Regions from separate parts of the Hyphomicrobium sp. MC1 genome, predicted to be linked through region 2. Evidence: predicted binding sites of a transcription regulator. Region 2 holds the regulator's gene; the other holds the start of a gene.
What was found. Region 2 encodes LexA, which represses DNA repair genes until DNA is damaged. Its sites were predicted from a motif close to TGTTCNNNNTGTGTTCNG; they were not measured.

Region 1 (5,041 bases), 1.3 Mb from region 2:
GCCGAGGTCCTGGATCGCGACGCCGAGGCGAAAGATGTTGTGATAGGAGCCGATCACCCAGATCGCGCCATCCGGTTTCAGCACGCGGCGGCATTCGGCAAGCCAGGCGCGGCAAAAGGAATCATAGGCGGCGAAGTCGTCGAATTTGTCCCACTGATCGTCGACGCCGTCGACTTTTGTGTTGTTCGGTCTGAGGAGGTCGCCCGCAAGCTGCAAATTATACGGCGGGTCGGCGAAGATGAGATCGACGCTGGAGCTTTCGAGCTTCTTCAGCTCAGCAATGCAATCACCAATAAGAATCTTTCCGCTTTCCGAGCGGCCCTTGACGCGACGCGAACCCATGAACTCGAACCTGTACGCTACTATGAACTGAGCGCCCGCCATCAACTTACGCAACGGGCTGCCGAGCTTTGTACATCATGGGAATCGGGCTTGGATACGCTCAAACGACGCGCAAGCGATTTATATTTTTTGATTCGATCTGCAACCTGATCCGTTTACGGAAAACATATCGTTTAGACGAGGGCGCCGAGGCCGAGCGCGAGCTGCACGGGCTTGAATGAGCGCCGGTGCAGCGGCGAAACGCCGAGCTTGTTGATGGCAGCCTGATGTTCCGGCGTGCCGTAACCCTTGTGACGCTCGAAGCCGTATCCCGGATAATCGCGCGACATCTGTACCATGATGCGGTCGCGTGTGACTTTCGCGATGATCGAAGCCGCCGCAATGGACAGACACTTCGCGTCGCCTTTGATGATGGTTCGCGTCGTCATCGCGACCCGCGGCGCCTTATTGCCGTCAACCAGAACAAGCTTCGGCGCGTTGGCGAGTTGCCCGATGGCCTGCGCCATCGCCCACAGCGTCGCGGCAAGAATGTTATCGCGATCGATGCGATCGACCTCCGCGATGCCGACGCCGACGATGGCGACCTTCATGATGCGATTGAAGAGATAGGCGCGGGACTCTTCATCAAGCGCTTTGCTGTCGTCGATATTCGCTGGAATTTTATCGGGATCGAGAATGACGGCCGCCGCAACGACCGGTCCCGCCCACGGGCCGCGCCCGGCTTCGTCAACGCCCGCGATCGGCCGAAACCCGAGCTGATGTTCGGCAGCTTCGAGTTCGAACGTCGGCTTGATGCGCGAATCGGCGATTTTCATTCGCCAGTTTGGTCATCGCGCAGATCAAGCTGTCAAAGCAGGGAGAGCTGTTGTCCACCGTTACCGGGACGCAGGAAGAGATCGGTTCGCAAGGCAACTCGTTCTTCGCCGAGACCGAGACGCTTCTTGGCCAGCCGAAAGCGCAGCGCGATTTGCGTCGCATATGGTCCGCGCCCGACCTGGCGCACTCCGAAGTCCGGTGTGTAATCGCGCCCGCCGTGCATCGATCGCAAAAGCGAAATCACTCTGTCGGCACGGTTTGGAAATTCTTCCGCCAGCCATTCGCGAAAGAGATCTTTGATTTCGAGCGGCAGGCGCAGAAGCACATATCCAGCATTGCAAGCACCGGCATCGCGCGCCGCTTCCAGGATGGGTTCGATCTCGTGGTCGGTCAGCCCGGGAATGATCGGAGCGACCATGACTGTGACGGGTATTCCGGCGTCGGCAAGCTTCTTCACGGTTTCGAGACGCTTCGGCGGCGTCGCGGCCCGAGGTTCCATCGCCCGCGCTACGCGGCGGTCGAGCGTGGTGATCGACACCGCGACGCGCGCCAGATTTTTCTCGGCCATCGGCGCCAGGATATCGATGTCGCGCGCCACCAGCGCCGACTTCGTGATGATGCCGACCGGATGGTTTGTCTGCGCCATCACCTCTAGGATCGAGCGCGTAATCCGCCGCTCCCGCTCGATGGGCTGATAAGGGTCGGTGTTGCCGCCGAGCGCAATTGTGTGCGGTCGGTAGCTCGGCTTCTTGAATTCACGCTCCAGCAGAGTGGCGGCGTTCGGCTTAGCATAGAGCTTCGTTTCAAAGTCGAGGCCCGCCGAATGCCCCAGATAGCAATGGCTTGGTCGCGCGTAGCAATAAATGCAGCCATGCTCGCACCCCCGATACGGATTGATCGAGCTTTCGAACGAAACGTCCGGGCTGTCGTTGTGGGAGATGATCGACTTTGCGGCTTCTTCGATCACCTCGGTCTTGAAGGCGTCGAGATCGCCGAGGCTTTCCCAGCCGTCGTCGAAGGCTTCGTGGACCTCGGCTTCGAACCGGCCGGTTTTATTCGTCCGTGCGCCCCGCCCGCGCCGCCGCTCCGAATCGACGGCATGAGGGGCGGGGAGGGGGTTCTGATGGTCTCGGTCGGGCGCCATTGTTCGAGGTCGTTGCTGAATATGATCAGCCAATAGCACATAACAAAGAACAAAGAAAGAACAAGCGGCAGCCAAACCGCGCCATTGCGATTGGTTAAGCCCCGCGACTCGGCGCGCCTTGCCGTGCGCGGATTGACGTGTCAGGAAAAGAGAATGATCTCAGTAATCATTCCCGCTCGGAATGCTGAACATACGTTACCGGCGACGCTGTCTGCCCTGGTTCCGGCGGCAGTGGACGGACTCGTTAAGCAGGTCATCGTCGTCGATGGCGGGTCGACGGACAAGACTGCTGAGGTAGCCGATCAGGCCGGGGCCGATATCGTCAAGAGCGCGCCCGGACGTGGCGGCCAGTTGGCCCAGGGCGCTGAAATCGCCCGCTTTCCTTGGCTCCTTTTTTTGAATGCGGATACCGTCCTGGAAGACGGCTGGGAACGCAGTGCAACGTCGTTCATGCGCCGCGTCGATTTCGGCGAACGGTCGATGGCCGCGGGCGCCTTCACGTTCCGTCTCGATGACAAGGGCCTGGCGCCGCGGCTGCTCGAACTGGTCGTGCAGTTGCGCTGTAAGCTCCTGCGCGTGCCTTATGGCGATCAGGGCTTGCTGATTCCGCGCCGCCTGTTCGATGACGTCGGCGGCTACCGCAATCTGCCGATCATGGAAGATCTGGACTTGGCGCGCCGTATCGGACGCCGGCGCCTCACAATTCTCGATGCCAATGCCGTGACGTCGGCGGAGCGTTATCGGCGCGACGGGTATCTCTCGCGATCGTTCCGCAACCAGATCTGTCATATGCTGTACGGCGCGGGCATTCCGGTCAGCATGATCGCGCGTCTTCAGGGCAAGGTCGAAACCGGCGCTTAAGCGCGCTTGTCTCACGCCGATGTGCGATGCTCTTCGAGCCGTGGCAGGATTTCGATGAAATTGCACGGCCTGTGGCGCATATCGAGCTGGAGCTTGAGGATGCCTTCCCAGGCGTCTTTGCATGCGCCCGTCGAGCCCGGCAGACAGAAAATATAGGTTCCGCGCGCCACGCCCCCGCATGCGCGCGACTGGATCGTCGACGTGCCGACCTTCTGATACGACAGCATGTGAAACAGGATCGCGAACCCTTCGATCTCCTTCTCAAACAGCGGCTTCACCGCTTCCGGCGTAACATCCCGTCCCGTGAAGCCCGTCCCGCCAGTCGTGATGACGCAATCGACGGACGCATCGTTGATCCATCCCTCCACGATGCTGCGGATTTGTGCCTTGTCATCTTTCGCGAGCTTGCGGTCGGCGAGTTCGTGTCCCGCTTCGCCAATGGCGCGCTCGAGATAGGCGCCCGATGTATCTTCCGCGAGCGTGCGGGAATCCGACATCGTCAGGATTGCGATGCGGATGGGAACGAATTGGCGTTCGGCGTCGATGCCGGCCATGGCAAGCCTCGTTGTGTTGTCTAAAGCTTCGACTTGATTTGTAGCAGATCCATCCACGCGAGCTGCTTGGCGGCAGGTGTTCGCAGTAGATACGCCGGATGCAACGTGGCGATAGCCGGGATTTTACGCTCCCCGACTTGCACCTCGCGCCATCTGCCTCGAAGCCGCATGATGCCTTCCGTTGCGCCAAGCACTTCCTTCGCCGCCGCGCCGCCCACGGCGACCAGCATCTTCGGCGCGACAAGCTCGATTTGCCGTTCGAGAAAAGGCCGGCAGGACAGCGCTTCCTGTGGCGTCGGCGTGCGGTTTCCAGGCGGCCGCCAATAGACGATATTGGTGATGTGCACGTCAGCTTCAGACAGCCCGATTGCGGCAAGCATCTTGTCGAGCAGTTGCCCCGCGCGGCCGACAAACGGTTTGCCCGCCAAATCCTCGTCTCGTCCCGGCGCTTCGCCGATGAACATAATGTCGGACTGCGGCGCGCCGCGATAGAAGCACAGCTTCGTTGCCGTCGATTTGAGGCCGCAGCCGTCGAAAGCCTGCAGCGCTGCTTCCAGCCCTTCAAGCGATGTGACGGCGCGCGCGATGCGGCGGGCGCCCGTTTCGGCTTCGCTGGCGCCGAGCGGCGTCGCGGCGCGTGGTCGGCTCGGATCGAGCCCCGGCGCACTTCGCGCGGTTCCCGGTCGCGCCGATTGTGACGGTGCTGCCGGACGGGCGGTCGGCGCGGCTTTTTCGCGCTCCGGCGCGTCGCGTTCCGGCCAGGAAAAACCGGCCCCTGGCGCCTCATCTCCGCGCGCCAGCCAATCGTGCGCCGTTTCGCCAACGGCCGCATCGACGCCCATGGCTTGAAACCAATCGAGCAGCGCCAGCATTTCGTCTTTATCGTAAGAGTTCGTCATTGGGGCCGACAATAAAGATGCGCGCCGTCAATTGCACGCATCGGCAACAGACTATGGCGCGTTATTGGTCAACTTGACGCTTTCCCTCCCGCAACCTAATCGAAACCGATGGACTTTCGAACATCCAAAAGAGGTGATGATGGCCGTTGACGCCGCCGACCTGCCGGCCCGCGAGGCAATGGACTTCGACGTAGTGATCGTGGGCGCTGGCCCTGCCGGGCTGGCCGCAGCGATCCGCTTGAAGCAGAAAGCAGCCGAAACAGGGTCCGATATCTCCGTCGTGGTGGTCGAGAAGGGCTCCGAGGTCGGCGCCCATATTCTGTCCGGCGCGGTCATCGATCCGATTGGTCTCAATCGTCTCATCCCCGATTGGAAAGAGCGCGGCGCGCCTGTCGAAACGCCCGTTACAGAAGACGTGTTCTTGG
Region 2 (5,041 bases):
TCCAAACCGAAAATAGCTAAGCCATCTAAGCCAAAGCAGTCTGCCGTCATTCGAGATGAAATCGTGCTAAAATATTCGCGGCGCCTTGAGGAGGCTCTGGGAGATGAAGAAGGCTTCAATGCGATTTACGCTGCCATAGAGTCCGACAAGGAACTCAATGCCGCTGAAATTTCCGCAATCGCAAAGAAGTTTACGAGCGCATCTCCGAAGAGCCGACCTGCGGCACTCAAAAAGATTTTGGCCCGCCATCAGGCCATCATGACGAGCCGCGCGAAATCCGCAGCGACCGCAGGTCGAATAGCGGGCTGACCGTCACACACAAAAAACTTATCCCCGCCTTCCGAACCGCCCGCATAATCCCCTCGCCCGTCCGGTGAAGGGCTCGCGCGCAAGGCGTTGCGTCGGGCTCGGACGGGGCAGCCTGACCCGGCGCGTCACGCGCGCTTCCGGACAAGGCGAACGGCCGGTCCGCACGGGGTGAGAAACCCGTGTGCGGAGCATCCCGCTTCATTAAGTGACCGTGCTCGCGACCCTGTTCTCAGGCTGTCACGGAGCGGATCGGTTCCGAGACTTCAAATGCCACGACCCAGCCGCGGAACCCGTCCGCTTCGTGCTTTATATTTGGTGCAACCGACTCTGCTCCGCAGAGCCGGCCGGTTGCACACGCCCGGAGCTTCTTCCTTCGCGACGCGCCGGGCGGCCGGCGCGCCGTAGGCGTGTCGTCCGGCGCAATCAAAAAGCGGAGCCGGCCGTTGGCGCATGCCCGGATCTTTGTTCATCGCGACGCGCCGGGCGGCCGGCGCGCCGAAAAAATCCGCGCATGGCGGCCGGCTACCCGCAGGGGAGTCGCCATGCGCAAATCAAAAGCTGTCGTTCCGGCGCAATCAAAAAGGAGAGCCAGCCACGATGCGCACATCGGGAGCGTCGTGCATTAAAGCGTCAGAGGAGTTGCGCAAATCTGGACATCAATGCCCGCGCCAGGAGCCGTGCACGCCCGGAACGAAATGACGGCTCATGTTGCCGCCGGTGATGGCGTCGGTCACAAGCGTCCCGATGACGGTGACGATGACCCCAATGATGATTTGAGAAAACAAACCTCGCATTGTTCGCACGATGCTCCACCTCAACGGCAAAAGTATGAAACGCCCGGGTCGATAAACAGACATGCGAGGTCTTTCCGTCGGCTCTTTGTTTGCTGGCGACTCCCCTGCGGGGGAGCATGCCGGAGCATTGTGGGTGCCGGCGACTCTGCTTCGCAGAGCCCGCCGCCAGCACATGCTTGGCTCTTCGTTCTGAAGTCGAGCGAAGGAAGATGCACCACGTATGCGCATCCGGCCGGCTCGCCGCGGGCGAGTCGGATGCGCCAACGAAACTGTGCTTTCAGAGCCGCATGCGCTGGTTCGTGTTGATTATTGACTTGCATGGGTTGCAGAACGAGACGAGAACGGTTAGGGTACATACACGATTTGTACTGTAAATGAGCGGGCGGTCTTTCGGTGGTCAGCGTCTCAGCCCGCCGCGCTTGCCAGCCAGGAAAGGCTTGAGACGAACCGCTATGCTCACCGAAAAGCAGAAAGACCTCCTCCTCTTCATCCATGCGCGCATGCAGGAGCGCGGCGTGCCGCCATCTTTCGACGAGATGAAGGATGCGCTGGATCTCAGGTCGAAGTCCGGCATTCATCGGCTGATCACCGCTCTGGTGGAACGCGGGTTCATCCGCCGCCTGCCGCACCGGGCGCGGGCTATCGAGGTCATCAAGCTGCCGGACAACCAGGTTGGCTTGCCGTCCGCGGCACCGGGTGCCAACGCGGCCGCGGCACCGCAGCGGGGCTTCCAGCCAAGCGTGATCGAAGGCTCCGGGCCGCCGAAGACGAATGTGGCCACGCCGCCGCCGCCGTCGCACGTCATCGACGCGCGGACGGTGTCGATCCCGGTCATGGGCCGCATCGCCGCCGGTACGCCGATCAGCGCCATTCAGAACCACACGCACGACATTGCGGTGCCACCCGACATCCTGACCAACGGCGAACACTTTGCGCTGGAGGTCAAAGGCGATTCGATGATCGAGGCGGGCATCCATGACGGCGATACCGTCATCATCCGCCGCTGCAATACGGCGGAGAACGGCGATATCATCGTGGCGCTGGTCGAGGGCGAGGAAGCGACGCTGAAACGGCTGCGCAAGAAGGGCTCGACGATTGCGCTCGAAGCCGCGAACCCCGAATTCAAAACGCGGATCTTTGGGCCGGATCAGATCGACATTCAGGGGCGCCTCGTCGGCTTGATGCGGCGGTATTGAGGGGCAGTTCGCCGCCATGCGTCGACGGAGCTAGAGCGACGCGGGGCAGCGTCGATGGCTAACGCCCGCTCTCGGCGTCCGGCTCAGTGATATCTTCCGTTTCGAGTTCCGCCCCCTCCCCCGGATCGACGTCGGCTGAGGTGCGTGTTTGGGGTTCTGCTTCGGCGGTCCGGGCAGGTTCGGCAGCCGGGGCACCCGCCGGGGACGGGGTCTGCAGAATACGGGGTTTCGGCAGCGCTGCCTGCTTTCGCTCCGGCATCTCGCTCCAAGGTCGTTCGCCGCGATGAGCCGCGACCGTTTCGAGACGGATTTTGGGTTCCGGACTGTCGTCGCTGCGGTCGACATAAAGGGCGTAAGCGCCATTGCGCCAGCGATCGAAAACATCGACGACCGTTCGCGGCACGGCGCAATTGCCGGGCTTGGGCGTATCGAGCACAAGCACGTCGGCGTTGAGGCAATCGTCGGTCACGGCGGCGGGATGGCGCGCGACCGCGACGGTCGCGCCTTTGACATGCGCGATGCAGCCGATCGCATCGCAAGTAAAGCCTTTGCCGATCTTGGCATCGCGCGCCGTTCGGGAATCGCCGTCGTATTCGAGCCAGCGGTCGAGATCGTATTTCGTGCCCTTGCCCGGCATGGCGTCGAGCTTGCCCGAGTCATCGCGCACGGCGACAAGCAGACCTTTCTGTCCGATCAGAACGTCAGGGCGCGGCATCCAAGGCGAAACAAGCAGCCCGGCGCCGACAAGCGCAACGCCGAGAAGCCTGATCCGCGTCTGCCAAAGCAAAAACCAGACGCCGCCCGTAAGCATCAGCACGAAAGCCAGTTCGGGGATCGCTGGAATATGTCCGACTGCACCAGGCAACGCGCCGACTTCGTTCGCACACCACGTCATGCCTTCGATGCCCCAGCCCATCGGCTTCAGGCCGAGCCATTCGAGGCCGAACGGCATCAGCACCATCGCGACGAGCGCCGCCGGCATGACGATCAGGTTGCAGATCGGAATGGCGATCATGTTCGCGAGCACGGCATATTGCTGGCTCTGGTGAAAATTATAGGCGGCAAACGGCGCGACCGCGACGCTTGCGATCAGAGTCGAGGCGATGATCTCACCGAAGAAGACGATGACGCGCATGATGGGATGCGGCTTCTGCTCGCGATTGAACAGGCTGCTCAAAAATTCGTGCGAGGCGATCAGCGCCGTCACAGCGGCAAACGACATCTGAAAGCCTGCATCGAGCAGGCTTTCGGGATAGGCCAACAGAATTAGGAACGCCGCGAGCGCAACGTTGCGCAACGCAAGCGCAGGGCGATCAATCAGCATGGCGCCGAAGATGATGAAGATCATCAGCGCCGAGCGCACGGTTGCGAACTGGCCTCCCGAAATCGCGAGATAGGCGACCGCGCTGATGATGCCGAGCGCAGCGGCGATCTTTTTGATCGGCATCGTCAAGGCGATGCGCGGGATCGCAGCGAGGATCAGGCGGATCGAAAAGAAAACGGCACCTGCTGCAATCACCATGTGTAGGCCGGAGATCGAGAGAATGTGGAACAGGCCCGAATTCTTGAAGGCGTTGTTCGTCTCGGCACTGATGCCGCCGCGCTCGCCGGTGATAAGGGCAAGCGCGATCTCGCCGGTTTCGCCAGGAAGCGCCGCACGGATGCGCGCGGCAATCGCCTGACGGATATTTTCGATGGTGCGGCGATACCATTGGACGATGCTATTGGGGTCAACGTGGCCTTCGATCGTCGGTGCTGCGAATGCGTAACCGACGCCGCCGACAGATTCGAACCAAGCGGTGCGCGCGTAATCGAAGCCGCCTGGAAGCGCTGGCTTTGCCGGCGGTGAGAGATTGGCTTTGATGCGGATCTTGTCGCCCGGTGCGGCGCGCGTTTTGGACGACATCGTGCGGATGCGCACGACGGCAGGCGTATCGGCTGCAGCGAGATTTGCGATTTTGGGGTTGGCGATCGTCAGCCGCTGGCCACGCGGCAGCTTGGCCTCGACCATCGTGACGGTGCCTGAGGCTTCGACGCTGTGCAGCGCCTTGGTCAGAACGGGCGCGCGGACAGCTTCGACGCGCAGCTTGGCGATGCCAAAGCCCGCGCCGATCAGAACCAGCGCCATCATCAGTGTCGCGACGAGCGTGCCGGAACGTACTGTCAGGCGCAAAATCAGGGCGAGCGCCAGCGGCGCGAACGCTACGATCAGCGCCGGCTCCATGGGCAGCGCAAAATAGGCGGCAATTCCGGCACCAAGGCAAACGGGCGCCCAAAGGAAAAAGCTCTGCCGTTCAGCTTCAAACAACAGGACAGCGCGGCTCATGCCGTGGTCGGCATAGCCTGGAAATGCGACGTCCGGTCCCCGCGCTTCGACCGACATGCCCTGCCCATGACGCATCGGGAACGGGAATTTTCCGCCCCCTTAACTTGTCCCATCTCACATGCTACGAGCGGAGCCTCAATCCCTCAATGGCAGACAGAACAAAAGGTCCAAAGGCCGAGACCATGACACCCAGCGCGCCCATCGTTCGATTTGCACCCTCGCCCACCGGATTTCTCCATATCGGCGGCGCACGGACGGCGCTATTCAACTGGCTTTACGCACGTGGGCGTGGCGGCCGCTTTTTGCTGCGCATCGAAGATACCGACCGGGAACGCAACAACGAGGCGGCGGTCGCTGCGATCCTCGATGGCGTCAAGTGGCTTGGCCTTGACTGGGACGGCGACGTCATTTCGCAG

Region 1: a site for LexA is predicted at 2,348-2,365, ahead of HYPMC_RS19225 (PA0069 family radical SAM protein). Genes of this name have one in related genera too.

What each region holds. Positions count from the first base shown of each region.
Region 1 is NC_015717.1:4,003,756-4,008,796, reverse strand. It holds gene HYPMC_RS19235 (site-specific DNA-methyltransferase) at 1-342, opposite strand, end outside; gene HYPMC_RS19230 (ribonuclease HII) at 516-1,157, opposite strand; gene HYPMC_RS19225 (PA0069 family radical SAM protein) at 1,190-2,302, opposite strand; gene HYPMC_RS19220 (TIGR04283 family arsenosugar biosynthesis glycosyltransferase) at 2,456-3,163, shown strand; gene moaB (molybdenum cofactor biosynthesis protein B) at 3,175-3,717, opposite strand; gene HYPMC_RS19210 (uracil-DNA glycosylase) at 3,738-4,616, opposite strand; gene HYPMC_RS19205 (electron transfer flavoprotein-ubiquinone oxidoreductase) at 4,756-5,041, shown strand, end outside.
Region 2 is NC_015717.1:2,714,908-2,719,948, forward strand. It holds gene HYPMC_RS24260 (hypothetical protein) at 64-309, shown strand; gene HYPMC_RS24265 (hypothetical protein) at 966-1,103, opposite strand; gene lexA (transcriptional repressor LexA) at 1,556-2,299, shown strand; gene HYPMC_RS13205 (ComEC/Rec2 family competence protein) at 2,358-4,700, opposite strand; gene gltX (glutamate--tRNA ligase) at 4,772-5,041, shown strand, end outside.